3 regions of the Pseudomonas sp. NPDC090208 genome follow, and region 2 is predicted to be linked to each of the others. Evidence: predicted binding sites of a transcription regulator. Region 2 holds the regulator's gene; each other region holds the start of a gene.
The links. Region 2 encodes FliA, which starts transcription of late flagellar genes. Its sites were predicted from a motif close to CTAAAGTTTNNNNNNNNNNNGCCGNTAA; they were not measured.
Positions count from the first base shown of each region.

Region 1: a site for FliA is predicted at 5,613-5,640, ahead of ACIPL0_RS11575 (methyl-accepting chemotaxis protein). Genes of this name have one in related genera too.
Region 3: a site for FliA is predicted at 6,146-6,173, ahead of motA (flagellar motor stator protein MotA). Genes of this name have one in related genera too.

Region 1 is NZ_JBIVCU010000005.1:259,252-269,453, forward strand. Features, by position in the region: gene rlmM (23S rRNA (cytidine(2498)-2'-O)-methyltransferase RlmM) at 127-1,188, opposite strand; gene acnA (aconitate hydratase AcnA) at 1,427-4,168, shown strand; gene ACIPL0_RS11570 (lysostaphin resistance A-like protein) at 4,776-5,567, shown strand; gene ACIPL0_RS11575 (methyl-accepting chemotaxis protein) at 5,672-7,237, shown strand; gene ACIPL0_RS11580 (hypothetical protein) at 7,464-7,664, shown strand; gene ACIPL0_RS11585 (hypothetical protein) at 7,962-8,561, shown strand; gene ACIPL0_RS11590 (autotransporter outer membrane beta-barrel domain-containing protein) at 8,631-10,202, opposite strand, start outside.
Region 2 is NZ_JBIVCU010000017.1:131,403-141,604, forward strand. Features, by position in the region: gene ACIPL0_RS24650 (chemotaxis protein CheW) at 1-322, opposite strand, end outside; gene ACIPL0_RS24655 (ParA family protein) at 356-1,144, opposite strand; gene motD (flagellar motor protein MotD) at 1,186-2,070, opposite strand; gene ACIPL0_RS24665 (flagellar motor protein) at 2,078-2,818, opposite strand; gene ACIPL0_RS24670 (chemotaxis response regulator protein-glutamate methylesterase) at 2,818-3,954, opposite strand; gene ACIPL0_RS24675 (chemotaxis protein CheA) at 4,155-6,458, opposite strand; gene ACIPL0_RS24680 (protein phosphatase CheZ) at 6,590-7,378, opposite strand; gene ACIPL0_RS24685 (chemotaxis response regulator CheY) at 7,398-7,772, opposite strand; gene fliA (RNA polymerase sigma factor FliA) at 8,033-8,773, opposite strand; gene fleN (flagellar synthesis regulator FleN) at 8,770-9,603, opposite strand; gene flhF (flagellar biosynthesis protein FlhF) at 9,723-10,202, opposite strand, start outside.
Region 3 is NZ_JBIVCU010000001.1:115,692-125,893, forward strand. Features, by position in the region: gene ACIPL0_RS00520 (NAD(P)H-hydrate dehydratase) at 1-291, opposite strand, end outside; gene queG (tRNA epoxyqueuosine(34) reductase QueG) at 354-1,463, shown strand; gene ACIPL0_RS00530 (trimeric intracellular cation channel family protein) at 1,558-2,169, opposite strand; gene orn (oligoribonuclease) at 2,293-2,829, opposite strand; gene rsgA (small ribosomal subunit biogenesis GTPase RsgA) at 2,941-3,972, shown strand; gene motB (flagellar motor protein MotB) at 4,192-5,220, opposite strand; gene motA (flagellar motor stator protein MotA) at 5,224-6,075, opposite strand; gene ACIPL0_RS00555 (HDOD domain-containing protein) at 6,288-7,823, shown strand; gene rhdA (thiosulfate sulfurtransferase) at 7,871-8,686, shown strand; gene asd (archaetidylserine decarboxylase) at 8,756-9,619, shown strand; gene ACIPL0_RS00570 (molecular chaperone) at 9,901-10,202, shown strand, end outside.

The sequences.
Region 1 (10,202 bases), on a different contig from region 2:
AAAACCTGACGACTATGCAGTCCTGACACACTGCGTTTACCGGTTTTACGACGACTCCGTCGCCGCTCGCAGGACAAGCCAGCTCCTACAGAAAACGCAACCGCCCGTAGGAGCGCGCGAACCGGATCAGCGCTTGATATCCAGCCGGCGCAAATGGCAGGTCACTTCTTCGCGGTCGTGGTACAGCTGTTTGCAGCCGATCGACACTTTCACGCCACGAGCCTTGAAGCCCTCCTCGATGCGATCAAGCAGGCGGCGCACTTCCGCGTAACGCTGCTTCATCGGCAGCTTGAGGTTGACCACTGCTTCCCGACATAACCCCTCACCCAGCCAGGTTTCCAGCAACGCCGCGCTGCGGGCGGGTTTCTCGACGATGTCGCAGACCATCCAGTCCACCGTCTGCCGTGGCTTGTAGGTGAAACCGTCGGCCATCAGATGCTGCACCAGCCCGGTGTCCATCAGGCTTTCAGCCATCGGCCCGTTGTCGATGGCGGTCACCAGCATGCCGCGCCGGACCAGTTGATAGGTCCAGCCGCCCGGCGCGGCGCCGAGGTCAACACCGGTCATGTCGCCGGACAGACGCTCGTCCCACTGATCACGGGGAATGAAGTGATGCCAGGCCTCTTCCAGTTTCAGGGTCGAACGGCTCGGCGCTTCACGGGGGAATTTCAGGCGCGGAATGCCCATGGGCCACATCGCCGAATTACCGGCGTCGGCCAACCCCAGAAACACCTCGCGGCCGCTTTTGAAAGTCAGCAACAGACGCGGCAGTTTCGCGTTGTCGACCAGCTTGCCGGCCTTCTCCAACGCCTTGCGCAGCGGCGCCTCGAACTTGCGACAGAAGGTCGACAGCTCCTTGCCATCATTGGTATCGACCACTTCCAGCCACACGCTGCCGCAGACCGGAAAATCGGCCATCTGTTCAAGAATGACGCTGATGCGGTCGGTTTCCGGCAAGGCGACAAACACCCCGCGCGCCCACTGCCGGGGGAAGATCAGGTCGACGAAACGCATGCCGTTCATCAGCCGTTCGGCACCGTCCGCCTCGGTGCAGACGAACTCGGCGCAGGCGCTGTCGGGCCGGGCCTTGGCATAACCGGCGACCGACAGACGCGCGGCGTGCTCGCTGATCTCCGAGCAGACTTCGCCTTCGAAACCGGGGCGGCAATGCATGAAAAGGGTGTTCACCGGCACTTCTCCACGGCGCACCGGCCGACTGGCGGGCGCACCTTATACTTGAGGACTGATTTCAGGGACTCGAAAGCGGCGCATGATAGCCGAATCAGGAACCACTGACTCGGCAACGGGGTCCAGTACAGTTCAATGACCTTGAAAGACGCCGACCAGAGCGCTGCAGAAAATGTCTTGCCAGAAAACCGATTGATTCACCGGTCCGTGCCGTGCGGACAGATCAAGGAGTTATTTCATGCCCTCGCTCGATAGCCTGAACAGTCTCAAAACGCTGGACGTCAACGGAAAAACCTATCACTACTTCAGTCTGCCGGAAGCGGCCAGGTCGCTGGGCGATCTGGACACGCTGCCGATGTCGCTCAAGGTGCTGCTGGAAAACCTGCTGCGCTGGGAAGACAACCAGACCGTCACCGGTGACGACCTCAAAGCCCTCGCCGCGTGGCTACAGGAGCGCAAATCCGACCGCGAAATCCAGTACCGCCCGGCGCGCGTATTGATGCAGGACTTCACCGGCGTGCCCGCCGTGGTCGACCTCGCCGCCATGCGCGCGGCGGTGGCCAAGGCCGGCGGCGACCCGCAGCGGATCAACCCGCTGTCACCGGTGGATCTGGTGATCGACCACTCGGTGATGGTCGACAAGTTCGGCGACCAACAGGCGTTCGGCGACAACGTCGACATCGAGATGCAGCGCAACGGCGAGCGTTACGCCTTTCTGCGCTGGGGTCAGAGCGCTTTCGACAACTTCAGCGTGGTGCCGCCGGGCACCGGTATCTGCCACCAGGTCAACCTCGAATACCTCGGCCGCACGGTGTGGACCAAAGAAGAAGACGGTCGCACCTACGCCTTCCCCGACACCCTGGTTGGCACCGACTCCCACACCACCATGATCAATGGCCTCGGCGTGCTCGGCTGGGGCGTCGGCGGCATCGAAGCAGAAGCGGCCATGCTCGGCCAGCCGGTGTCGATGCTGATTCCGGAAGTGGTCGGCTTCAAGCTGACCGGCAAGCTCAAGGAAGGCATCACTGCCACCGACCTGGTGCTGACCGTGACGCAGATGCTGCGCAAGAAAGGCGTGGTCGGCAAATTCGTCGAATTCTACGGCGATGGCCTGGCCGACCTGCCGCTGGCCGACCGCGCGACCATCGCCAACATGGCCCCGGAATACGGCGCCACCTGCGGTTTCTTCCCGGTCGATGAGGTGACCCTGGAATACCTGCGCCTGTCCGGCCGGCCCGATGACACGGTCAAGCTGGTGGAGGCCTACTGCAAGGCTCAGGGCCTGTGGCGCCTGCCCGGTCAGGCACCGGTGTTCACCGATGCGCTGGAGCTGGACATGGGTTCGGTCGTCGCCAGCCTCGCCGGTCCGAAACGGCCACAGGACCGCGTGCCACTGCCGGACGTCGCCCAGGCGTTCAGCGATTTCCTCGGCCTGGCGCTGAAACCCAGCAAACATGACGAAAGCCGCCTGGAAAGCGAAGGCGGCGGTGGCGTCGCCGTGGGCAATGCCGAGCAAGTCGGCGAAGCCGAGTATGAATACGAAGGCAATCGCTATCGCCTGAAAAACGGCGCGGTGGTGATCGCCGCCATCACCTCCTGCACCAACACCTCCAACCCCAGCGTGATGATGGCCGCTGGCCTGTTGGCGAAGAAGGCAGTGGAGAAAGGCCTGCAGCGCAAGCCGTGGGTGAAAAGCTCGCTGGCGCCGGGCTCGAAAGTGGTCACCGACTACTACAAGGCAGCGGGCCTGACCGAGTACCTCGACAAGCTGGGTTTCGATCTGGTCGGTTACGGTTGCACCACCTGCATCGGCAACTCCGGACCGTTGCGCGACCCCATCGAAAAAGCCATTCAACAATCGGATCTGACCGTCGCCTCGGTGCTGTCCGGCAACCGCAACTTTGAAGGTCGCGTGCATCCACTGGTGAAAACCAACTGGCTGGCGTCTCCGCCGCTGGTAGTGGCTTACGCCCTGGCCGGCAGCGTGCGCGTCGACCTGAGCAGCGAGCCGCTGGGCGAAGGCAGCGACGGTCAGCCGGTGTACCTGCGCGATATCTGGCCGACCCAGAAGGAGATCGCCGAAGCGGTGATGAAGGTCGACACCGGCATGTTCCACAAGGAATACGCCGAAGTGTTCGCCGGCGACGAACAATGGCAAGCCATCGAGGTGCCACAAGCGGCGACTTATGTGTGGCAGGACGATTCCACCTACATCCAGCACCCGCCGTTCTTCGACGACGTGGCCGGGCCGCTGCCGGTGATTGCTGACGTGAGCAAGGCCCGCGTACTGGCGATACTCGGCGACTCGGTGACCACCGACCACATCTCCCCTGCCGGCAACATCAAGGCCGACAGCCCGGCGGGTCGTTACCTGCGCAGCAAGGGCGTGGAACCTAAAGACTTCAACTCTTATGGTTCACGGCGCGGCAACCACGAAGTGATGATGCGCGGCACCTTCGCCAATATCCGCATCCGCAACGAAATGCTCGGCAACGAGGAAGGCGGCTACACCCTGCATGTGCCGACCGATGAAAAATTGCCGATCTACGACGCAGCCATGCGCTATCAGCAGGAAGGCACACCGCTGGTGATCGTTGCTGGCCAGGAATACGGCACCGGCTCCAGCCGCGACTGGGCGGCCAAGGGCACCAATCTGCTGGGGGTGAAGGCGGTGATTGCGGAAAGCTTCGAGCGCATCCACCGTTCCAACCTGGTAGGCATGGGCGTGTTGCCGTTGCAGTTCAAGAACGGCCAGAGCCGCAAGACGCTGGCGTTGACCGGCAAGGAAACCGTCGACATCAGCGGCCTGACCGGCGCCACCCTGCAACCGCGCATGGACCTGACACTGCACATCACCCGGGAAAACGGCCAGCAGGAGGACGTCGAAGTGCTGTGCCGGATCGACACCTTGAACGAAGTGGAATACTTCAAGGCGGGTGGCATCCTGCACTACGTGCTGCGGCAGTTGATTACCGCGTAAGGCGGTTGAGGATCTGTGACAGCTACCGAGTTACAGAGTGTGGGAGCGCGGCTTGCCCGCGAAGGTGTCAGGCCAGACAACGCGATGTCGACTGCCCTGCCAGCTTCGCGGGCAAGCCCGCTCCCACAGGTTCTGGGGACATGCGATAGAGATGCGGAAACCACAAATCCTGTAGGAGTGAGCTCTGCTCGCGATAGCGTCGACCCAGACAATGCGGTATCGCCTGCCCCACCGCCATCGCGAGCAGAGCTCCCTCCCACTGAGATTTGCGGTGGCTCCAGACATTTCACATACCCACAAATCCCCGTAGCAGTCCGGCTTGCCGACGGCGACGCCCTTGAGATCACCATCGCTTCTGCCTCGGGCCGAAGGCCGTGGGGGCGTGGCTTGCCCGCGAAGGCGTCAGGTCAGACAACGCGACGTCGACTGGCTTGCCAACTTCGCGGGCAAGCCCGCTCCCACAGGGACTTGTGGTGTACTCAGTTTTTTTCGCCACACTCGGAAACCCCTGACAGCATCTTCTGACACCTTCAGCCGTTTCCCACATGCGCCAGCGTTTAATCAACGCTAGAATCGCCAGCCTGATCCGACACTCAAGGACGACACCATGTCGGTGCAACGCTGGACCACCCTGATTCTGCTGGCGCTGGGCTATTGCCTGGCGTTGACCTACGGGCAATTGAGCCTTCCGGTGGCGGTCACCTTCGGTCTGTTGATCATGGCCGGTGTCTGTGTCAGCCAATTCCCTCACTGGGCGGTACGCGGCTTCGGTCATGTGCTGTTTCTCGCGCTGGCCGCGGGGCTTGCCAGCCACTGGTTGCCCGGCTTCTATAGCGCGCGGGTCATCGCCGCCGTGCGCTTCAGCCCGGAAGCCGCGCCGTTCTCGATGTACCTGAACCTCGACAAACCGCTGATCGGCCTGTGGATCGCCGTCGCCTGCCCGTGGGTGTTTGCCGCGATCACGTGGCGCCGCTCACTGGCCACGACCGCTCTGGCCCTGATCTTCACCACCACCCTGTGCCTGATGGGCGCGCAAGCACTGGGCCTCACCGGCTGGGCGCCGAAATGGCCGGAGCAGGCTGGCATCTGGGCCGTCAACAACCTGCTGCTGGTGTGCCTGACCGAAGAGCTGCTGTTCCGTGGCTACATTCAGGGCGGGCTGGCGCGGCTGCTCCACCGCCTGCCCTGGCATCAGCCGCTGGCGATTCTGCTGGCGTCGACGGTATTCGGCCTGACCCATCTGGGCGCCGGCTGGCAATGGGCGTTGCTGGCCGGTATTGCCGGGGTCGGCTACGGGATCGCCTACCGCTTCGGTGGCCTGCCAGCGGCGGTTGTCACCCATTTCGGCCTGAACCTGACCCACTTCGCCCTGTTCACCTACCCGATGTTCTATCGCTGAGTATTGACCTGCGACAACCCGACTCATCTCTCGGCCCACATCGCGCTTAACTTAGCGGTCAACGCGCCGATAACCTCTGAAAGCCTTTCCGGATTGAATAGCTCATGCGCAATAACCAGCCCGTCACCCAACGCGAACGGACCTTTCCTGCCCAGCAACGGTTGATTTCGACCACCGACACACGTGGGGTCATCACCTATTGCAACGACGCGTTCGTTGAAATCAGCGGCTTTTCCCGCGACGAGCTGATCAAGTCCCCGCACAACACCGTGCGCCATCCCGACGTGCCGTCCGCCGTGTTCGAGCACATGTGGAGCACCCTCAAGCAGGGCCTGCCGTGGATGGGCATCGTCAAGAACCGTTGCAAGAACGGCGATCATTACTGGGTCAACGCCTACGTCACTCCGGTCTTCGACAAGCAGCAAGTGATCGGCTACGAGTCGGTGCGGGTCAAGCCCACGCCTGAGCAGATCCGCCGCGCCGAAGCGCTGTACCTGCGCCTGAACAGTGGCAAGTCCGCCGTGCCGAACCGCGACAAGTGGCTGCCGGTGCTGCAGGACTGGTTGCCGTTCATCATGGTCAGCCAGTTGAGCTTCCTGATCGGTGTCTGGCTCAACTCCTACTGGGGCTTCGCCCTTGCCGCTGCGCTGTCGGTACCGCTGGGCCTGCTCGGCCTGAGCTGGCAGCAGCGCGGCATCAAGCGCCTGCTGCGCCTGGCCGAACAGACCACCTCCGACCCGCTGATCGCGCAGATGTACACCGATAGCCGTGGCGCCCAGGCCCGTCTGGAAATGTCCATCCTCAGCCAGGAAGCGCGCCTGAAAACCTGCCTGACCCGTCTGCAGGACACCGCCGAGCACCTCAATGCTCAGGCGCAGCAGTCCGACAGCCTGGCCCAGGCCAGTTCCGACGGTCTGGAACGCCAGCGCGTGGAGACCGAACAGGTCGCCACCGCCGTCAACGAGATGGCCGCGACCACTCAGGAAGTCGCCAGCCATGTGCAGCGCACCGCCGATGCCACCCAACAGGCCAATGAGCTGACCCGTCGCGGTCGCGACATCGCCAACGACACCCGCGAAGCCATCCAGCGTCTGTCGGCCTCGGTCGGTGAAACCGGCCTGACCGTCACTCAGTTGGCCAAGGACAGCGACGAAATCGGCGGCGTGGTCGATGTGATCAAAGGCATCGCCGACCAGACCAACCTGCTGGCCCTCAACGCCGCCATCGAAGCCGCCCGCGCCGGTGAAATGGGCCGTGGCTTCGCCGTGGTCGCCGACGAAGTGCGCCAACTGGCCCAGCGCACCAGCGAGTCCACCGGGCAGATTCACGCGCTGATCGCCAAGCTGCAGCAGACCGCCAACGATGCCGTGCAGACCATGGAAACCGGCCGCCGTCAGGCCGAGGCCGGGGTCGAGCAGGTCATGGAAGCGGACAAGGCCCTGGTCGGCATCAGCGATGCCGTGGCCCACATCACCGACATGACCACGCAGATCGCCGCCGCGACCGAAGAACAAAGCTCGGTGGCCGAGGAAGTCAGCCGCAACATCACCACCATCGCCCAACTGGCCGACCAGACCTCCGACGAGGCCCGGCGCTCGGCAACCCTGAGTGCCGAACTGACCCACACGGCACACAGCCAGTACTCGCTGGTGGAGCGCTTCAACCGCTGAACCCCGCCCTGTTCAAAGAAGCCCCGGTGACCCTGTCACCGGGGCTTTTTTATGCGCCCTCCTGTTACCTGAGAAAAGTAGGAAGTTTCTGATTTTTTACGCCAGACATGCATTCAACCCCGCAAACAGCTTTTTCTCACAACAGCAGGCTTGACAGCTTCGCCACAACACTATTAGTTCCACATCAGTTGCATAGAAATAAATAACACCCCGAACAAGATTTAATGTGATCACTCAACTCGCATTTGCTTGCCTCATTGAACAGGAACACCTGACGCTTGCCGAAAACCGATTTAGTTACAACTGTAACCAAACATTTTCACCATCCAATCGCACCAAGACGGGCAGCCACACCCCGCATTTGCTGGGAAAAACCGCCAAGCGCGCGGCCCTTTCGGCTGACCTGAAAAAAACAAGAAGCCAATAGCCTACGGCAACAACGGATATTTTTCATTTACAAGCACACGCTGCAAACGCACTCAACATACATATCTATAGGCTTTTCAGAGAAGGCAGTAAAAAACCATGACATTCATAAAAGCGATAACGTTTCAAGCGTTACAACACCCTGTAACAAGCCACGCCAAGTCATGTAGCGGTGGCGTAATTGACAGCTCTTTTGTTCGAATCGAACATACCAATCTCCTGCGCCCGACCCTGCATTTCAGCTGTACACGTCTGAGCGTCTGAACATTCGCCTAACCGATCCAGTCAAGGAGTTTTCATGGCAGACGAAATGGATATCAAGCCGAACGATCCGGACCCAACCCCAGACAGCGATGGCGAACACAATCCTTTGCCTTGCGCTCAACCTACCCCGCCCGATCTCCCGACGAGCCCGTCGGCCGAAGAAGGTGTCGCCGTCTACGCCAACCTGTTGCAGAACGCCCCCGGTTTTCCCTGGCAGCCGGTCAGCGACGGCAAGGATGCTCAGGTCTGTTTCGACGCCCCCTACATCACCGCAGGCAACGCCGACGCCCTGAGCGATGCGCAACTGATTGCCGGCATCTTCGTCAACATCCCACGCTCGCACCGGCTGTGGGTCGGCGATCAGCTGAAGCTGCGCTGGGGTTACAACACGTTCTACACCACCGTGGGTGAAGCCAAGGGGCGTGGCGGCCCACGGCTGACCCAGTATTTGAACAGCGAACGGCTTGCCGACTACGAGAACGGTGTGGTCGAAGTGCGTTACGAAGTCGTGCGCCGCTCCAGGCTGGTCGGCATTTCGCACACATTGCTCGTCACCCTGCTCGGCCAGAGTAAAGGGCGCTACCGCTCCTCCAGCCGTACCCGCGCCATGCGCCGACGCAAACCCCGCCTGTAACCCATGAAAAAGCCCCGGCTACCTTGCGGTAACCGGGGCCGGTTGCAGCGACATCAACTCACGTCATGGTCAGAACGCCACGCGCAGACCGACATTCGCCCCCCAGGGTTGCTCGACATGCTTGCCTTTCATGTAGTCGAAATCAGCATGCACCTGCACCCGCTCGGACAACGACACCGACAAGCCCGCACCCAGCTCGGCCCGCGAGCCGAACAGGTCGTTGTCGAAACGCTGACCGTTGATCTTCACGTCATTGCTGCGGGAAAACTCATGGGCCACGGCCGCACGCACATAAGGCTGCACCACACCACCATCCTTGAGCGCGAAACTGCGGCCCAACGTGGTGCCGACCTTGCCCAGCACCGACTGGGTCTGGTCGTTCTTCGCCCGCAGGCCGTTGTCCAGCGTGTAGCTGTCGCCATCGAGCCACACCGCCGACAGCTGCGCGTACGGTTCAACGAAGTAGTCGTCGGTCAGCTTGATGTGCTTGCCGAACTCCACCGAACCACCGAGCGCCATGGTGTCGTAATTGCCCTTGGATTTGCTGCCATCGCTCATCGCCACTTTCGACTCGTTGTGCAGCTTGTTGACCTTCACCACACCGTCCAGGTAGTAGCCATCGTCCGCCAGCCAGGTGCCATAAGCGCCGATGTAGTAACTGTCGACCTTGCCCGATGTGCCGCGACTCAAGTCCAGATCAGACTGGCTGTAACCGCCCATCAGACCCAGCAACAGATGACCTTCACTGACAGCCACCGGCCCATCAGCACCGAACGACAAGCCCTGCTGCTTCTGCTTGTAATCGACACCGGACGCCAACGACGTGTTGAAGCGGTTGCCGTAGCTGCGAATCCAGCCACCGCCCTCTTCCCGCCCACGGACTTCGCCCATGCGGCTGCGCAAGGTCGACAGTTCGCTGTTCCACAACGTCGGCCCGGCGTTGAACAGCGCCAGCACACTGCCTGCCGACGGGCTGATGGTCCTGCCGGAACCGACGATGAACCAGTCGTTGCCCTGCTGCTCCAGCATGTAGGAATACGCCCCGAGATCGGCACGGCCACCCACCAGCCCGAACTGCGCATCGCCTCCCCCGGTGTGCACCACCTGCAACGCATCGAACGACTGCGGCACCGCCTCGGTCCCGGTGTTCTGCACGTTGAGCAGATGGATGCCATTGGCCTCGCCGGTGACGTTGAGCAAGTCGCTGCTGGCGTTATCCAGGTTGATGCGCATATCGAAGGTGCCACGTCCGCCCAGCTCGCCAACGGTCAGGGTGTTGCTCCCTGCCCCGGCAAAACTGACGCGGCCGTCCCCCAGCTCCAGCTTGCGCAGATCGTTATCCCCCGCCAACGTCCAGCGCGACCCGGAATTGAGCGTCAGGCTGTCGCCGTTGATCACGTTCCCCGTCAGCGCTGCACGGTTCTGCAACGTGACCGTCATACGGCTACCGTCCTCGGCAAACAGATTGCCGGTGAGACGACTGTCGTCGACGATCAGGTCAAGCTCGCCCTTGTCATGGACCTCGATAAGGTTGCCGTTGCCGGCGAGGAGCTGGGCGTTGTTTTGCAGGGTGATGGTGGCTTTGGCGGGAGTTTTACCGCTGACACTGTCAAGTTTAATAGCTGGACCGGAATATCCTTG
Region 2 (10,202 bases):
GGGCCGCGATCACGGGCGGAGCAATGACAGGCGGCAGGATCACTGGCGTTTCAAGGACCTTGACCGGCGCAGCGACAGGCTGCGGCATCGCCACAGGCTCACGCAACGGCGTCGGTCGCACTTCCGGCGTGGCTGCAGCCACCGCCTCGGCGACGGCGCTGCGCATGCGCGCATCATGGGCCTGTTCTTCCAGTACGGCGGCCTGAAACTCGTCAATGCTCTCGACGACTTCCAGTTCTTCGGTGGCGTCCTGCAACAACGCATCCAGGTACGTTTGCAGAGCCAGTTGCGGGCGTGACGCAGTGTCCAGATGACGGTTCATACAAAAGCCCGCAAGTAATTGACGACGACCATGTCAGGCCACCTGCCCGACAAGCTGCTCGCTGAGCAGGTGCTTGAGCAGCGCCCGATAGGCCAGCACCCCGCGGCTCTTGCCGTCGAACTGCGACGGCGTGACCCCGGCCCGGCTGGCGTCGCGCAGGCGCGTGTCGACCGGGATGAAAGCGTTCCACACGTGTTCGGGAAAACCGTCGCGCAATAACTTGAGCGTGCCCATCGACGCCTGGGTACGGCGGTCGAACAGCGTCGGCACGATGGTGTACGGCAGCGGCACCTTGCGCGAGCGGTTAATCATCGCCAGGGTGTTGACCATGCGTTCCAGACCCTTGACCGCGAGAAACTCGGTCTGCACCGGCACCGCCAATTGCTGGCTGGCCGCCAGCGCATTGACCATCAGCACGCCGAGCAACGGCGGGCTGTCGATGATCGCGTAATCGAAGTCCTGCCACAGTTGCGCCAGGCTCTTGGCAATCACCAGACCCAGCCCGCTCTGCCCCGGCGACTGGCGCTCAAGGGTGGCCAGCGCGGTGCTGGACGGCAGCAGGGAAATGCGTTCGTGGCTGGTCGGCAGCAGCAGTTGACCGGGCAGGCCCTGCGGCACTGCGCCCTTGTTCAGGAACAGGTCGAAGCAGCTGTGCTCCAGCGCGTCGGGGTCGTGGCCAAAGTAGCTGGTCATCGAGCCGTGCGGGTCGAGGTCGACCACGACCACGCGCTTGCCCGCCTCGGCCAGCAGACCGGCTAAAGCGATTGAGGTGGTGGTCTTGCCGACCCCGCCTTTCTGATTGGCTACTGCCCAGACTCTCATGTGTTTCGTTTTCCCCCCGGCCATGACGACCGAGTACCGATTTAAGGGGCAGTTGACGAAGATTTGACGCCTTGTGGCGAATTGCCTGGAGCAGGTGCAGTTTGTGTGCCAGCACGACGCAATGCCGCATCGGGTTTGGCGCTGGCCGCCGTGCCGGAGCCGGTCAGGCTGCGGCGCACGTCCAGATTGCGCGAGATCACCAGCACCACCCGGCGGTTGCGCGCACGGCCATCGGCGGTGGCGTTGGAGGTCAGCGGCTGAAACTCGCCATACCCCACCGAGGCCAGACGCGCCGGATTGATGCCGTCCATCGCCAGCATGCGCACGATGCTCGAAGAACGGGCCGACGACAGCTCCCAGTTGCTCGGGAATTGCCCGGTGCTGATCGGCTGGTTGTCGGTGAAACCTTCGACGTGGATCGGGTTGTCGAACGGCTTGACGATCTTCGCCACCTTGTCGATCAGGTCGAACGCCAGGTTGCTCGGCATGGCGTCGCCGCTGCCGAACAGCAGGCTGGAATTGAGTTCGATCTCGATCCACAACTCGTTGCCGCGCACGGTCATCTGGTTGGAGGCAATCAGGTCGCCGAACGCCGCGTTGACATCGTCGGCGATCGATTTCAGCGGGTCTTGAGAGGCCTGTCCCAACGCCGCATCGGTCTGGTCACTGTCCTTGACCAGCGGGTCGGCAGGACGCACGGTCTGCGGTTTCTGTTCGCCGATCGGAATCGGCCGCACGCTGCGCTCGGCTTCGTTGAAGACGCCGACCAGCGCCTCGGACAGCACCTTGTACTTGCCTTCATTGAGCGAGGAAATGGAGTACATGACCACGAAAAAGGCGAACAGCAGGGTGATGAAGTCCGCGTAGGACACCAGCCAGCGTTCGTGGTTTTCGTGTTCTTCGTGGTGACGACGTCGACGAGCCATCAGACCCTCACTCCATGAATCCTTGCAGCTTCAGCTCGATGGAGCGCGGGTTCTCGCCTTCGGCAATCGACAGCAGTCCTTCGAGCAGCATCTCCCGGTAGCGCGACTGACGCAGGGCAATGGCCTTGAGCTTGTTGGCCACCGGCAGCAGGATCAGGTTGGCCGACGCCACGCCGTAAATGGTGGCAACGAAGGCCACGGCAATGCCGCTGCCCAGCTGGTTGGGATCGGCGAGGTTGCCCATCACGTGGATCAGGCCCATCACTGCACCGATGATGCCGATGGTCGGTGCATAACCGCCCATGCTTTCAAACACTTTCGCCGCCTGAATGTCGCGGCTTTCCTGGGTCAGGAAATCCACTTCGAGAATGCTGCGGATGGCTTCCGGCTCGACACCGTCGACCAGCAACTGCAAGCCCTTGCGCGAGTAAGCGTCCGGCTCGCTGTCAGCCACGCCTTCCAGGCCGAGCAGGCCTTCCTTGCGCGCGGTCAGGCTCCACGACACCACGCGGTCGATGCCGCCCGGCAGGTCGATGCGTGGCGGAAACAGAATCCAGATGAAGATCTGGATCGCCCGCTTGAACGCACTCATCGGCGTCTGCAGCAGGCTGGCCGCGATGGTGCCGCCGATCACGATCAGCGCCGCCGGGCCGTTGAGCAGTGCGCCCAGATGGCCGCCTTCGAGGAAGTTGCCGCCGATGATGGCGACGAACGCCAGAATGATCCCTATAAGTGTCAAAACATCCATCAGATACACGCCTCGACCAGATGGCGCCCGATATCGTCCAGGCTGTAAACGGCGTCTGCCAGATCGGCTTTGACGATGGCCATCGGCATGCCGTAGATCACGCAGCTGGCTTCGTCCTGGGCCCAGATGTGGCTACCGGACTGCTTGAGCAGACGCGCGCCTTCGCGACCGTCTGCGCCCATGCCGGTCAGCACCACGGCCAGCACCTTGTCGTTGTACGACTTGGCCGCCGAACCGAAGGTGATATCCACGCACGGTTTGTAGTTGAGGCGCTCGTCACCCGGCAGGATTTTCACCGCGCCACGGCCGTCGACCATCATCTGTTTGCCGCCGGGGGCCAGCAGGGCCAGACCCGGACGCAGAATGTCACCGTCCTCGGCTTCCTTGACGCTGATGCGGCAGAGCTTGTCCAGGCGCTCGGCGAACGCTTTGGTGAAGGCCGCCGGCATGTGCTGGATCAGCACGATAGGCGCCGGAAAGTTGGCAGGCAGTTGAGTCAGCACCCGTTGCAGCGCCACCGGGCCACCGGTGGAGGTACCGATGGCGACCAACTTGTAGGCCTTGCGCTTGGGCGCCGGCGAGTTCGCCGCGTGGCCATGGCTGGCTGCCGCTGGCGTGCGCGCAGGCAACGGCGCCGCTGCGGTACGCGGGCTGGTCGTGCCGTGCAGCGACGACGGCGCAGGCGCAGCGCTCGGCGCCGGGGCGGACACGCTGCTGGCGTAGCTGCTGAAGCGACGGTTGCTGCGCGAGATGGTGTGCACCTTCTCGCAGAGCATTTGCTTGACCTTGTCCGGGTTGCGCGAAATGTCTTCGAAGTTTTTCGGCAGGTAATCGACCGCACCGGCATCCAGCGCGTCGAGGGTCACCCGGGCGCCTTCGTGGGTCAGCGACGAAAACATCAACACCGGGGTCGGGCAGCGCTGCATGATGTGCCGGACAGCGGTAATGCCATCCATCATCGGCATTTCGTAGTCCATGGTGATCACGTCGGGCTTGAGCGCCAGGGCCTGCTCGATCGCTTCCTTGCCATTGGTGGCGGTGCCGACGACTTGAATCGTTGTATCCGAGGAAAGAATTTCCGAGACGCGGCGGCGGAAAAATCCGGAATCGTCCACCACCAGAACCTTGACGGCCATAAATACTCCATTAGGCGAAACAGGCCGCTCCCGCAGCCCGCTTCCCATCAACATCTGCCCCACCGAAATGACCGCGGTGGATGGAAAACCCGTGGGAGCGAATTCATTCGCGATGAATCCATCAGGCGATACATCGGCTGCGGATGTACCGGCCTCTCGCGAATGAATTCGCTCCCACCAGGCTCATTGCCTCGCCGTTGTCAGATACGCCGTGCGGCGTAACGCTTGAGCATGCTCGGCACATCGAGAATCAGCGCGATGCGGCCGTCACCGGTGATGGTGGCGCCGGACATGCCCGGAGTCCCTTGCAGCATCTTGCCCAGCGGCTTGATGACCACTTCTTCCTGACCGACCAGTTGATCGACGACGAAGCCGATGCGCTGGGTGCCGACCGAGAGAATCACCACATGCCCCTCGCGCTGTTCCTCGTGGGCGGCCGAACTGACCAGCCAGCGCTTGAGGTAGAACAGCGGCAGCGCCTTGTCGCGCACGATCACCACTTCCTGACCGTCAACGACGTTGGTGGTCGACAGGTCCAGGTGGAAGATCTCGTTGACGTTGACCAGCGGGAAGGCGAAAGCCTGGTTGCCCAGCATCACCATCAGGGTCGGCATGATCGCCAGGGTCAACGGCACCTTGATGACGATCTTCGAGCCCTGGCCCTTGGTCGAGTAGATGTTGATCGAGCCGTTGAGCTGGGAAATCTTGGTTTTCACCACGTCCATGCCCACGCCACGACCGGACACGTCGGAAATCTCGGTCTTGGTCGAGAAGCCCGGCGCGAAGATCAGGTTGTAGCAGTCGGTGTCGCTCAGACGGTCGGCGGCATCCTTGTCCATCACCCCGCGCTTGACCGCGATGGCGCGCAGCACCGCAGGGTCCATGCCTTTGCCGTCGTCGGAAATCGACAGCAGGATGTGATCGCCTTCCTGTTCGGCGGACAACACCACACGACCGCCACGGGCCTTGCCCGAAGCTTCGCGTTCGTCCGGCGACTCGATGCCGTGGTCGACGGCGTTGCGCACCAAGTGGACCAGCGGGTCCGCCAGGGCCTCGACGAGGTTCTTGTCGAGGTCGGTTTCTTCACCCACCAGTTCCAGGTTGATCTCTTTCTTCAGCTGACGGGCCAGATCGCGAACCAGACGCGGGAAGCGGCCGAAGACTTTCTTGATCGGCTGCATGCGCGTCTTCATCACCGCGGTCTGCAGGTCAGCGGTGACCACGTCCAGGTTGGACACGGCCTTGGACATGGCTTCGTCGGCGCTGTTGGCGCCCAGGCGCACCAGGCGGTTACGCACCAGCACCAGTTCGCCGACCATGTTCATGATTTCGTCCAGCCGCGCGGTATCGACGCGCACGGTGGTTTCCGCTTCGGTCGGCGCCTTGTCGGCCACCGGCGCAGGTGCACGGGCAGCGGCAGGCGCAGCAGCCGGTGCCGGAGCCGCCTTGGCCGGTGCAGCAGCCGGCGCGGCGGCTTTGGCCGGCTCGGCTTTCGGTGCTTCTGCCTTCGGCGCTTCGGATTTCGCAGCTTCCGCTTTCTTCGCCGCAGCCGGTGGCGTGGCCGTGGCTGTCGCGCCCGCCGCTACGGCCGGTTCGAACTTGCCTTTGCCATGCAACTGATCGAGCAGCGCTTCGAATTCGTGATCGGTGATTTCGTCCGATGGCACTGCATCCGCAGCCTCAGCGGCGGTTGGCGCAGCGGCAGCCGGCACACCGGCGGTGTCAGGCGAGAAACTGCCTTTGCCGTGCAACTGATCGAGCAGCGCTTCGAATTCGTCGTCGGTGATTTCGTCGCTCGCCACTTCGCCCGCTGGCGCCTCAGCCGCAGGAGCTGCAGGCGGCACGACCGCGTCGACCGCGAACTGGCCTTTGCCATGCAACTGGTCGAGCAGCGATTCGAATTCGGCGTCGGTGATTTCGTCGCTCGGCGTTTCCCCGCTGGTTTCCTGGGGCGCAACCGGTGCAGCAGCACCCGCCGCTTCGGCCTTGACCGCATTCAGCGAGTCGAGCAGTTGTTCGAATTCCTGGTCGGTGATGTCTTCGGACGGCGCCTCGGCGACCTCCTCTTCCACGACTGGCACAGCGGCAGCAGCCGCCGCGATTTCATCGGCTGAAGCCGGCTCGGCCAGACGCGACAGCGCCGCCAGCAGCTCAGGCGTGGCCGGGGTGATGTCGGAGCGCTCGCGGACCTGACCGAACATGCTGTTGACGGTGTCCAGCGCTTCCAGCACCACGTCCATGAGTTCCGCGTCGACACGGCGCTCACCCTTGCGCAGGATGTCGAACACGTTTTCGGCGATGTGACAGCATTCAACCAGCTCGTTGAGCTGGAGGAAGCCGGCGCCCCCTTTTACAGTGTGAAAACCGCGAAAAATGGCATTAAGCAGATCCGCGTCATCCGGTCGGCTTTCCAGCTCGACCAATTGCTCGGACAACTGCTCCAGGATCTCGCCGGCCTCTACCAGAAAATCCTGAAGGATTTCTTCATCGGCGCCGAAGCTCATTGGGGGTGCTCCTAAAATTAACCGTCAAACCGATCCAGGGGCTGCATCAGCGTCCGGGCACATTGCTTTCGACGAAGCATTCACGCGCCGGATCAGCAGCCACTTTCACATAGAACCTGGAATCTAAAATCTTAGAAGCCAAGGCTGGATAACAGATCGTCCACATCATCCTGACCGGATACGACGTCTTCACGTTTATCGGCATGAATCTGCGGACCTTCACCCTTGGAATGAAGTTTTTCCTGTTCTTTTTGCTGGCGGAAGTGTTCCTGATCGTGCTGGATCCCGGCAAAACGATCGACCTGGCTGGCCATCAGCACCAGCTTGAGCAGATTGCTCTCGACCTCGGTGACCAGTGTGGTCACGCGCTTGATCACCTGACCGGTCAGGTCCTGGTAATCCTGGGCCAGCAGAATGTCGTTCAGGTGGCTGGCGACCTGCTGGGTTTCGGTCTCGCTGCGCGCCAGGAAGCCGTCGACGCGACGGGCCAGATCACGAAACTCGTCGGCGCTGATCTCGCGACGCATGAAGCGTCCCCAGTCGGCACTCAAGGCGCGAGCGTCGGCACTCAGGCCGTTCATCAACGGCGTGCTCTGTTCGACCAGATCCATGGTGCGGTTGGCCGCACCTTCCGTGAGCCTGACCACGTAGGACAGGCGCTCGGTGGCGTCGGTGATCTGCGAGACTTCTTCGGCCTGCGGCATGCGCGGGTCGATCTGGAAATTGACGATCGCGCTGTGCAGCTCGCGCGTCAGCTTGCCGACTTCCTGATACAGGCCACGATCCCGGGTCTGATTCAGCTCATGGATGACCTGCACGGCCTCGCCGAACTTGCCTTGTTCAAGGCTTTCGACCAATTCCTGTGCGTGTTTCTTCAGGGTCGACTCGAAGTCACCCATCGTTGAATCTTCAGGATTCATAGCGCCCTCGCAGCGGACATCAGCTATTGACGCGCTCGAATATCTTCTCGATCTTTTCTTTGAGAACCTGCGCGGTGAATGGCTTCACCACGTAGCCGTTCACACCGGCCTGAGCGGCTTCGATGATCTGCTCGCGCTTGGCCTCGGCAGTCACCATCAGAACCGGCAGATGACGCAGACGCTCGTCGGCGCGCACCTGACGCAGCAGGTCGATGCCGGACATGCCGGGCATGTTCCAGTCGGTCACCAGGAAATCGAAGCCACCGGCCTGCAGCATCGGCAATGCGGTGGTACCGTCATCTGCTTCGGCCGTGTTGGTGAACCCCAGGTCACGCAACAGGTTTTTTATGATCCGCCGCATCGTTGAAAAGTCATCAACGATGAGGATTTTCATGTTCTTGTCCAATTCGACCTCCAAGCAGTCTTTAACGCATCCAGTTCCTGGGTGCGCGTTCAATCATTACTCTCTGAGCGGCTCTGCGAAAACGAAGGGGGATGATGACGAGAAGGGATCACGCGCACAGCGAAACAGGCCTGCAAAAACCTGATCCGACCGGCTCCTGCCTTGTCTACCGTTGCCCTCAAACGCCCTGCACAGCCGGTCTTACATACAGCACGCAGATGCCGCGAAATGCCGCCCCTGCGTTCGATGCGTTACCGCGCGCGCCACTCTCCCAACCGGCCACGCAAGCGCGCGGCGCACTGGCTGTGCAGCTGGCTGACCCGCGATTCGCTGACCCCCAGGACCTCCCCGATCTCTTTGAGGTTCAGCTCTTCGTCGTAGTACAGCGCCAGCACCAGGCGTTCACGCTCCGGCAGGTTGGCAATGGCGTCCGCCAGCGCGCTCTGGAAACGTTCGTCTTCCAGATCCCGCGACGGTTCGAGCGACTGGCTCGCGCCGTCCTCGTGCAGCCCTTCATGCTCGCCGTCCTGCAACAGGTCGTCGAAGCTGAACAGACGACTGCCCAGGGTGTCGTTCAGAATCCCGTAATATTCGTCGAGACTCATTTGAAGTTCGGCAGCAACCTCGTGATCTTTAGCGTCACGACCGGTTTTTGCTTCAATTGCACGAATCGCGTCACTGACCATGCGCGTATTGCGGTGTACCGAGCGCGGTGCCCAGTCGCCCTTGCGCACTTCATCGAGCATCGCACCACGGATGCGGATGCCGGCGTAGGTCTCGAAGCTGGCGCCCTTGGTCGAGTCGTATTTGGTCGAGACTTCGAGCAGGCCGATCATGCCGGCCTGGATCAGGTCCTCGACCTGCACGCTGGCCGGCAGACGTGCCAGCAGGTGGTAAGCGATGCGCTTGACCAAGGGGGCATAACGCTCGATCAGCTCATACTGGGAATCTTTGGATGATTTGCTGTACATGCGATAGCCACTTGCTGTCATGACACGGGCCCTGCACTGGTCTGGTGAACCAGGCGCTCAACGAAAAATTCAAGGTGGCCACGCGGATTCGCCGGCAGCGGCCAGGTGTCGACCTTCTGCGCGATGGCCTTGAACGCCAGCGCACATTTGGAACGCGGGAATGCTTCGTACACGGCACGCTGTTTCTGCACGGCCTTGCGCACGCACTCGTCGTACGGCACAGCGCCGACGTATTGCAGCGCCACGTCGAGGAAACGGTCGGTGACCTTGGTCAGCTTGGCGAACAGGTTGCGCCCTTCCTGCGGGCTCTGCGCCATGTTGGCCAGCACGCGGAAACGGTTCATGCCGTAGTCGCGGTTGAGCAGCTTGATCAGCGCGTAGGCGTCAGTGATCGAGGTCGGTTCGTCGCACACCACCAGCAGCACTTCCTGAGCCGCGCGCACGAAGCTGACCACCGATTCGCCGATCCCGGCAGCGGTGTCGATCACCAGTACGTCGAGGTTGTCGCCGATCTCGCTGAACGCCTGAATCAGGCCGGCATGCTGGGCCGGGGTCAGCTGGACCATGCTCTGGGTGCCCGAAGCGGCCGGCACGATGCGCACGCCGCCAGGGCCCTGCAACAGGACATCGCGCAGCTCACAGCGTCCCTCGATGACGTCGGCCAGGGTGCGTTTGGGGGTCAGCCCCAACAATACGTCGACGTTGGCCAGACCCAGATCGGCGTCCAGCAACATGACGCGACGCCCGAGCTCGGCCAGGGCCAGTGAGAGGTTCACTGACACGTTGGTCTTGCCGACGCCACCTTTGCCACCGGTCACCGCGATAACCTGTACGGGATGCATGCTGCCCATAGTTAATTCTTTACCTTGTCTTGCTTAGACCTAAGCCACATGTAGGGCTGCACGTTCAGTGTGTGAACAATGCCTGGCAGACCATCGATGCAGGTATATTCCTGTGTCATTTTCCCTACCTAGCCCACGCGCTTGTCGGGGCTGTGATAAAGATCCGCAAACATATCCGCCATCGCTTCCTCGCTAGGCTCCTCCTGCATCTGCACGCTGACAGCCCTGCTCACCAGCTGGTGCCGACGTGGCAAATGCAGATCATCCGGTATCCGTGGGCCATCGGTGAGATAGGCCACGGGCAATTCGTGTGTCACCGCCAGGCTCAGCACTTCGCCGAGGCTTGCGGTTTCGTCCAGCTTGGTCAGGATGCACCCGGCCAGACCGCAACGCTTGTAACTGTGGTACGCCGCTGTCAGCACCTGCTTCTGGCTGGTGGTGGCCAGGACCAGATAATTGCGCGCCTTGATCCCGCGACCGGCGAGGCTTTCCAGCTGCAGCCGCAGGGCCGGATCGCTGGCCTGCAGGCCGGCGGTGTCGATCAGCACGACGCGCTTGCGCAGCAACGGTTCCAGCGCCTGAGCCAGCGACTGCCCCGGGTCGACATG
Region 3 (10,202 bases), on a different contig from region 2:
GCCCTTGAGCACGGCACAGCTGCCGACTGCCAGTACCACGACCTGCCAGCCGGCACGCTGTGCCAAGGCTGCAATCAGATAGCCATCACCGGCATTGTTGCCATGTCCGGCCAGCACCGTCAGCTGCCGGGCATCCGGCCAGCGCCGACGGATCGCCCGCCAGGCGGCATGGGCCGCGCGCTGCATCAGTTCAAAGCCCGGCATGCCGGCGGCGATCAGGCGTGCGTCGAGGTCGCGCACCTGCGCGGCGCTGTACAGTGCGTCGGGTAATGGGGGTTTGCTGTGCAACATGCGTCTTTGGGCTCCGATGTCTGGCAGAATTATACGCACCTGCGCCCCGGTGTCCCCTTTGCATGTCCGCGATTACTGTAGATCCAACCACAAACTCAGCGCCGTTGACGGCGGCCGAACTGACTGACCTTGCCCAGAGCATCAAGGACTGGGGGCGTGAGCTCGGCTTTCAGCAAGTCGGTATCTCGGGACTGGACCTGGGCGAACACGAACAGCATCTTGAGCGCTGGCTGGCGGCCGGTTACCACGGCGAGATGGACTATATGGCAGCCCATGGCAGCAAACGTTCGCATCCCGACGAATTGGTGCCGGGCACGCTGCGCGTGGTTTCGCTGCGCATGGACTATCTGCCCGGGGATACCGAAATGGCGCAGCGTCTGGCCCAGCCGGAAAAAGCCTACGTCTCGCGCTACGCCCTGGGCCGCGACTACCACAAGCTGATCCGCAAGCGCGTGCAGCAACTGGCCGAACGCATCCAGCAGGCCATCGGCCCGTTCGGTTTCCGTGCCTTCGTCGACAGTGCGCCAGTGCTGGAGAAGGCCATCGCCGAGCAGGCCGGGCTGGGCTGGATCGGCAAAAACACCCTGGTGCTCAATCGCAAGGCCGGCAGCTACTTCTTCCTCAGCGAGCTGTTCGTCGATCTGCCGCTGCCGGTGGATGAACCGCACAAGACCGAGCACTGCGGGCGCTGTCAGGCCTGCCTCGACATCTGCCCGACTAACGCCTTCGCCGGCCCCTACGTGCTGGACGCCCGCCGTTGCATTTCCTACCTGACCATCGAGCTGAAGACGTCGATTCCGGAAGAGCTGCGCGCGATGATCGGCAACCGGGTGTTCGGTTGCGACGATTGCCAGATCGTCTGCCCGTGGAATCGCTTCGCCCGCCCCACCGACCAGACCGATTTCAAACCGCGCCACGGCCTGGACAATGCCGAGCTGACCACGCTGTTTCTGTGGGACGAGCCCACCTTCCTCAGCAATACCGAAGGCTCACCCCTGCGACGCGCCGGTTACGAACGCTGGTTGAGGAATCTGGCGGTGGGACTAGGGAACGCACCGTCGACCATCCCGGTGATCGAAGCCCTGAAAGCGCGGCGGGATGACCCGTCGGAGATGGTGCGTGAGCATGTGGAATGGGCGTTGCGTCAGCATGAACAACGCTCTCCTTCGTAGGAGTGAGCTTGCTCGCGATTGCACTTGATCAGACAGAACATTGCCGTCCGACACGCCGTCATCGCGAGCAAGCTCACTCCTACTCAGATCAAGATCAGTGCCCATCCTTGTAGACAAACTTGGGCATTTCCCAGTGAAAGCGGATTGCCAGCAGCCGCAGCAATAGCCCGCCGAACAGGGTAATCAGCGTGCCCTGCTCCAGCGGCAACCCTGCGTACTGACACAGCAGAAAGCACCAGGCCGCAGCAAAGGACACACTGGCGTACAGCTCGCGGCGGAAGATCAGCGGGATGTCGTTGCAGAAGATATCCCGCAGGATGCCGCCAAATACGCCCGTGATCACCCCACTGACCGCCGCCACCGGAAAGCTCAGGCCCATGTCCAGCGCAGTCGTGCAGCCAATGACGGTGAACGCCACCAGCCCCAGCGCATCGAGCACCAGAAACAGCGAGCGCAGATGCCGCATCAGTGGGGCGATGAAAATCGTCACCAGCGCCGCAACGCTGGTGAGAATCAGGTATTCCGGGTGTTTGACCCAGGTCAGCGGGTAGTGCCCGAGCAGCACGTCACGCACGGAGCCGCCACCCAGCGCAGTGATGCAGGCGATCAGCACCACACCAAACCAGTCCATGCCGCGACGTCCGGCGGACAAGGCGCCGGTCATGGCCTCGGCGGTGATGGCGATCAGATAGAGCATCAGCAACATGGTGGCAGTCCCTGCAAGAAAGCGCGCAATCTAAAACGGTAGGAGCGCGCTTGCCCGCGATTGCTTCGGGCCTGTACCGCATGGGCAATCTGACAACACGCTATCGCGCCCCTGCATCGCGAGTCACACCTTGATGAAGTGCTCGCGATAGAAACGCAGCTCGGCGATGGATTCGCGAATGTCGTCCAGAGCCAGGTGCGTGCTGCCCTTCTTGAATTTCAGCTCCGGCGACCAGCGCGCAGCCAGTTCCTTGAGGGTCGACACGTCAAGGTTGCGGTAATGGAAGTAGGCTTCCAGCGTCGGCATGCGCTTGTACAGGAAGCGGCGGTCCTGGCAAATGCTGTTGCCGCAGATCGGCGAGCTGCGCTCTGGCACCCACTGCTTGATGAAGTCCAGGGTCATGGCTTCGGCTTCGGCCGCAGAAATCCTGCTCTCGCGCACGCGCTGGGTCAGGCCCGAGCCGCCGTGCTGGCGAGTGTTCCACTCATCCATGCCGTTGAGAATCTCGTCGCTCTGGTGCACGGCGATCACCGGCCCTTCGGCCAGGGTGTTGAGTTCGCTGTCGGTGATGATGGTGGCCATTTCGATGATGACGTCGTTGTCCGGGTCCAGACCGGTCATTTCCAGGTCGATCCAGATCAGGTTCTGCTTGTTCTGCATATGTCGGCTCCTCAGCGTAGGCGCGCAGTTTAGCCCAGACAGGCGTGGTAGACTCGCGGCGTTTTATCTTCTGCAGTTTTACGCGTCATCAAAACGGAACACTGAATTTCCATGGCCAAACGCCAACTCAACCGCCGCCAGAACTGGCGCATCGAAAAGATTCAGGGCGAGCGCGCCGCGCGTGCCGCCAAGCGTGAATCCCAAGCTCTGGAAACCCTGGAAGGCGGTGATCTGGGCCCGGAACAGACCGGCCTGGTGATCGCGCACTTCGGCGTGCAGGTCGAGGTCGAGGCGCAGGATGGCGAACTGAAAGGCCAGGTGTTCCGTTGCTATCTGCGGGCCAACCTGCCGGCGCTGGTCACCGGTGACCAGGTGGTCTGGCGGGCCGGCAATCAGGGCACCGGCGTGATCGTCGCGCAACTGCCGCGCGATACCGAACTGTGCCGCCCGGACTCGCGAGGCCAACTCAAGCCGGTGGCGTCCAACGTCGACCTGATCGTCATCGTCTTTGCACCGATGCCGGAGCCTCACGCCAATCTGATCGACCGTTATCTGGTGGCCGCCGAGCACGCCGGCATTCGCCCGCTGCTACTGCTGAACAAGGCCGACCTGATCGACGAACAGAACGCCCCGGCGCTCAACGCCCTGCTGGCGGTGTATCGGCAATTGGGTTATCCGCTGCTGGAAGTGTCGGCGCACCATGGCGACGGCATGCAGCAACTGCAGGACTTGCTGGATCACCACACCAGTGTGTTCGTCGGCCAGTCCGGCGTGGGCAAGTCGTCGCTGGTCAACAGCCTGCTGCCGGAAGTCGGAACCCGGGTCGGGCCGCTGTCGGAGTTTTCCGGTCAAGGCACGCACACCACCACGACCGCGCGACTGTTCCACTTCCCCCGTGGCGGCGACCTGATCGACTCGCCGGGCATTCGCGAATTCGGTCTGGTCCATGTCAGCCGCGCCGATGTCGAAGCCGGGTTCATCGAATTCAACGACCTGCTGGGCCGCTGCCGCTTCCGCGACTGCAAACACGACCGCGAACCGGGCTGCGCGCTGCTCAAGGCCCTGGAAGAAGGCCGCGTGCAACAGCAACGGATGAACAGCTACCGCTCGATCATCGCCAGCTTGCCGGAGAACAGCTACTGAACTCAGGCGACGCCACTGACTGTAGGAGCGCGGCTTGTCCCGCGACCGGCGACGGAGTCGTCGTAAATCCAGTAAACGTGGTGTGTCTGGGCTGCATAGTCGTCTGGGTTTACGACTGCTTAGCAGCCGGTCGCGGGACAAGCCACGCTCCTACAGGTTGACCAGCAGCCACAACGAAAAACGCCGCGATGATCGCGGCGTTTTTATTGGGGACGAGCCTCAGTTCTTGGTTTCGTCGATCTTCAGTTGCCCTTGATCGAAGAGGTTCAGCTTCTGCCGGATCTCGTGAGGTTGGGCGTAGGCCTGTGGATCGACCGCCGGTGCGCCGTTCGATGCCCCCGGTTGGCCGGCCGGTGCAGCCGGTGCCGGAGCCGGGGTGGTCTTCGGTGCTTCGCCGGCGTTCTGGTCGCCTTCGATGCGGCTCTGCGCCTTCTTGGTCAGCACCACGATGTCGATGCGGCGGTTGATCGGGTTGTTCGGGTTTTCCTTGTCGTACAGCGACGACGAGGCATAGCCGACCACCCGTGCAACCTGCGGGTCCGGATAGCCACCGGCGATCAGCGCACGGCGAGCGGCGTTGGCGCGGTTGGCCGACAGCTCCCAGTTGCCGAAACCGTTGTTGCCCACATAAGGCGTCGCGTCGGTGTGACCACTGATGCTGACCTTGTTCGGCACAGCCTTGATGGTGTCAGCCATCGCCAGCAGGATGTCCTCGAAGTACGGCTTCAGACGCGCACTGCCGATGTCGAACATCGGGCGGTTCTCGGCATCCATGATCTGGATGCGCAAACCGTCCTGGGTGATCTCGAACAGGATCTGGTCCTTGAACTTGGCCAGCTGCGGGTTCTCGTTGACCTTGGTCTGCAACTCTTGCAGCAGCATCTCCAGACGCTCCTGCTCGACCTGCTCGGCCGCCGCATCCTGCTGATCGGCATCCACCGGCACCTTGTCCGGTGCAGGCGTGGACTTCACCTCGGGATTGAGGGTCTGGTCCGGCGACATTTCCGGCGAACCGCCAAGGTCGATGACGTAAGGCGAGCCGCTGTCGGAGAAGCCCACCGGGTCCTTGAAGTAACCGGCGATGGCAATCAATTGCTCAGGCGTGGCCGAGGACATCAGCCACAGCACCAGGAAGAACGCCATCATCGCCGTGGCGAAGTCGGCGAAGGCGATTTTCCAGGCGCCGCCGTGGTGGCCTCCGCCGAAGCGCTTGACGCGCTTGACTATGATCGGCTGATTATTTTCCATGGATCAACGACCGCGAACAGCTTGTTCCAGCTCGCTGAAGCTGGGGCGGTGGGCCGGATACAGAACCTTGCGACCGAATTCGACAGCCAGTGAAGGCGGTACGCCGGAAGCCGAAGCCACCAGAGAAGCCTTGATCGCTTCAAAGACGTTCATCTCTTCCTTGGCGTCGTGAGCCAGGCACTGTGCCAGCGGGCCGAAGAAGCCGTAGGCCGCGAGAATACCGAAGAAGGTACCGACCAGCGCCGCACCTACGTGCATGCCGATCGCCGCCTTGTCGCCGGAACCCAGCGACGCCATGGTCACCACGATACCCAGTACCGCCGCGACGATACCGAAACCGGGCATGCCGTCGGCAACGCCGGTCACCGCGTGGGACGGGTGCTCCAGCTCTTCCTTCATGCTCAACAGTTCCATGTCGAACAGGCCTTCCAGTTCGTGGGGAGCCATGTTGCCGGACGACATGATGCGCAGGTAGTCACAGATGAACGCGATCATCCGCTCATCCTTCAGCACGCCGGGGTACTTGGCGAAAATCGGGCTGTTGGCCGGCTCTTCGATGTCACCCTCGATGGCCATCATGCCTTCACGGCGGCTCTTGTTGAGGATCTCGTAGATCAGGCCGAGCACTTCCAGGTAGAAACCGTGAGTGAAGCGCGAGCCGAACATCTTCACGGACTTCTTGATGACGTGCATGGTCATGTAGCCCGGGTTCGCTTGCAGGAATGCACCGAACGCGGCACCGCCGATGATCATCACCTCGAAAGGCTGGATCAGCGCAGCGATCTGACCGTGTGAGAGTACGTAGCCGCCGAGGACGCTCGCGAAAACGACGATGATGCCGATAATTTTTGCCATAGAGAGAGATTACTTACTTGAAGTCCGGTTCATGGTCATTGTGCGAGAGCGCTGAAAACTCTTGTTCTACTTATCGGCATGAGTGCGCCAGACTATAGTCAAAACACATGAAAATCCTGACTGGCGCCTGGCTCGGGCACTGCAGCGCGAAGGCCAGCATGATGCCACTATTCATCGCCGTTCAAAACCTCCCAGCCGTATGGGTCTTGTGAATGCAATCAGAAAACGCTTCGACGCTCCCGGTTCCGCAAACCCTCGACAGCTGGATCAAGCAGCTGGACGGCCTGCCATTGCCGGTCCCCGCCGTGGCCCATGGCAAGGTGCTTGCCGCGCTGAACGACAGTCGCCGCTCGCTGCGTGACATCGCCGACCTGATGCAGAACAGCCCGGCGCTGGTGCTCAGCGTGCTGCGCGAAGCCAATCTCAACAGCGGCGGCCTGGCCGAACCTGCTGAAAGCCTGGAAGTGGCGCTCAATCGCCTCGGTCTGGCACGCACCGCCACCCTGCTCGCTCGCCTGCCATGCGTGGAAATGCAAAAGATCCCGGTGGCGCTGCGTCAGCTGCAATTGATCAGCCAGCATGCCACGCAGCAGGCGTATGGCCTGTTCGCCAACCAGTTGGCCCGCCTGTGGCAGGACATTCAACTGGGCAGCCTGCTGTTTCTCTCGCCGCTGTGGCCGCTGGCCCTGGCGCACCCGAAACTGCTGGAAGAGTGGGAGCTGAGAGTTATCCACAAAGGCGAATGCGCGAAGCGTGTGGAAAAGTCGCTGTTCGGCGTGCGCCTGCTGAGCCTGTGTCAGAAGCTCGCCGAGCACTGGCGTCTGCCGATCTGGGTCACCCAGGGTTACAGCCTGCTGATCCGCGAACAGCGAAGCCTGGTCCGAGTGCTGCACATCGCCCACGAAAGCGACGACCCGCTCAAGCAGCAACAGAAACTGGATGCCAACCTGCCGCTGCGCCGCTGGTTCAACCAGCCGGCCAACACCATTCTGCTGGCCAACGGTCTCGCACTGTCGGCCCAGCAGTCCTGGGATTCGCCGCACAACCTGCGCTGGCAGTTGCTGACCAGCCTCTATCTGCAACAGCCGTTGATGGAGCTGCAACAACAGGTGCACCAGAACGCCGCTGCCAGCGCGCGCCAGCATGCGGTGCCCGGCGTCTGGCACCCGGCCGAGGCGCTGCTCTGGCCCTGGGATTTCCGCCGCGTGCAAAAAGGCGCGCTGCCGGCGCCGCCGCCATCGGCCGAAGCCTTGCAGAACTGGCGCAAGCTCTGCGGCGATCTGCTCAAGGAACCCACCCTGTTCACCAACGCCATGCACCTGACCATCTGCGCCCGCGACGCCCTGCTCGCTGCCGGCCTGCGCCGGGTCGCACTGTTGATGATCGACCGCAAGACCGACAGCCTGCGGGTGCACCAGTTTGCCGGTGTGGATAACTCTGCCGCAGCCCTCACACTCCCTTACAAAGACAGCACCGTCCTGCAACGACTGCTGACTCAGGCCACGCAATTGCGCCTGACGCCGGCCAACAATGCGCAGTTCTCCGCTCTGCTACCGCCTCAATTGCGCAATCTGTTCAGCGGGGAAAACCTGCTGATCCGCTCGCTGGCCAGCCAGGGCCGAGTGCTGATGCTAGTGGTGGCCGATCAGGGCGGCGGGCCGTTCTCGGAAGTCACCGTGCAAGCCTTCGGCAAGACCGGGCAATGCATCGAGAAGGCACTGACCACCTTTAGCCAACGCAATGGCTGACGGCTGAGCTACAATTCGCCTCTTTTTTCATCATCTGGAGACGTTACATGTCTGCCTTCTCAAGCTTGCCGCTGGTGATCGAGCCCGCAGACCTGCAGGCACGCCTCGGCGCTTCAGAGCTGATTCTGGTCGATCTGACCAGTGCCGCCCGTTACGAGGCCGGCCACATTCCGGGCGCGCGTTTCGTCGACCCCAAGCGCACGCAACTGGGCCAGCCCCCGGCACCCGGCCTGATGCCGACCCAGACACAACTGGAAGCGCTGTTCGGTGAGCTGGGCCACAACCCCGATGCGGTCTACGTGGCCTACGACGACGAAGGCGGTGGCTGGGCCGGCCGTTTCATCTGGCTGCTGGACGTCATCGGCCACTCGAAGTACCACTACCTGGACGGCGGCCTGCTGTCCTGGCAAGCGGCAGGCCTGCCGCTGTCCACTGAAGTGCCTGCCGCTGCCGGCAGCCCGTTGCCGCTGACCCTGCACGACGCACCGACCGCCACTCGCGAATACCTGCAAAGCCGCCTCGGTGCTGCCGATCTGGCGATCTGGGATGCTCGTGGTCCGACCGAATACTCCGGTGAGAAAGTGCTGGCGGCCAAAGGCGGCCACATTCCCGGCGCGGTAAATTTTGAATGGACTGCCGGCATGGATCAGGCACGCCAGCTGCGCATCCGTAAGGACATGCCACAAATCCTCGAAAGCCTGGGCATCACGCCGGACAAGGAAGTGATCACCCACTGCCAGACACACCACCGCTCCGGCTTCACCTATCTGGTGGCCAAGGCGTTGGGCTACCCGCGCGTCAAGGGCTATGCAGGCTCCTGGGGCGAATGGGGCAATCATCCGGACACGCCGGTCGAAAAATAATCTGGCGCACCAGACTGTCGCACCAGACCGTATGGAACGCCGCCTTTCCGAAACGCTTTAGGATCTCTGATGAAACAGCGTCTGTTTATCCTCTTCCAATACCTGCTGCCCCATCACCTGCTGTCGCGCCTGGCCGGCTGCGTCGCCGAGTGCCGGGTGCGCTGGTTCAAGAATGCCTTCACCCAGTGGTTCGTGCGCCGTTATCAGGTCGACATGTCCCAGGCGCTGGTTGAAGACGTTACCGCTTATCCGCACTTCAACGACTTCTTCACCCGTGCCCTGAAACCGGGCGCGCGCCCGCTGGACGAAACACCGGGTGCAATTCTCTGCCCGGCCGATGGCGCCGTGAGCCAGTTGGGCCCGATCGAACACGGCCGGATCTTCCAGGCCAAGGGTCACAGCTACAGCGCGCTGGAGCTGCTGGGCGGCGATGCGCGCCTGTCAGCACCGTTCATGGGCGGTGAATTCGCCACCATCTACCTGTCGCCGAAGGACTATCACCGCGTCCACATGCCGCTGGCCGGCACCCTGCGCGAGATGGTGTATGTGCCGGGTCGCCTGTTCTCGGTCAACCAGACCACCGCTGAAAACGTACCGGAACTGTTCGCCCGCAACGAGCGCGTCGTCTGCCTGTTCGACACCGAACGCGGCCCAATGGCCGTGGTACTGGTCGGCGCGATGATCGTGGCTTCGGTGGAAACCGTGTGGGCCGGTCTGGTCACCCCGCCAAAGCGTGAACTGAAAAGCTTCAAGTACGATGAAGCCTCCCGCGCGCCGATCCATCTGGAAAAAGGCGCCGAAATGGGTCGCTTCAAGCTGGGCTCCACCGCCATCGTCCTGTTCGGCCCGAACCAAGTGAAATGGGCGGAACAATTGGTCGCCGGCTCTCCTGTACAGATGGGCCAAGCCTTGGCAGCACCTGTCCAGGCCTGATTCTTGCCTTCCAAAAATTGTCTGCGATTTCTCTGACGGGGCTGCGTTCATGCAGCCCTGTCAGAGGCTGTCATCAATCTGATGTAACAGTTCTGAGACAATGTCACTTTGATATTAAAGCTGCGATATCTGACCGATGCTGTTACAGTCGTCTGTCGGTGCTGTAGGAAACTTCGCTTTAACTTGACGTACACTTGCTCGTTTTTCGCTCGGCCGACGTGCCACTGCCCTGCAGTTCACCCAGCCACCCGAGCCAGTAGTTGTTGGAGTTTGCCTGTCACATGAACCAATTAAGTCTCCCACTGTTGTTGCGCGCCCCCGTGCCGACTCAGTCGAGCCTGTCGTTCTGTGATGCGACACCCAAAGATCTCAAGCGCTGGATCGCTACCCTTCCCAAAGCCAACCTCGGCGAAATGGCCCGCCAGCTCTATCAGGGCCTGGGCGAGCTGAATCAGTTGCTGACCCCCAGCGAAAACCGCCTGCAATTGCTCGAACTGCTGCGCCCGGAAGTATTTTTCGTGTGCAAGCACCTGGAGCGGCATTTCCTCAACCAGTCGGTGGTGCTGGAAGAACGCCCGCGCAA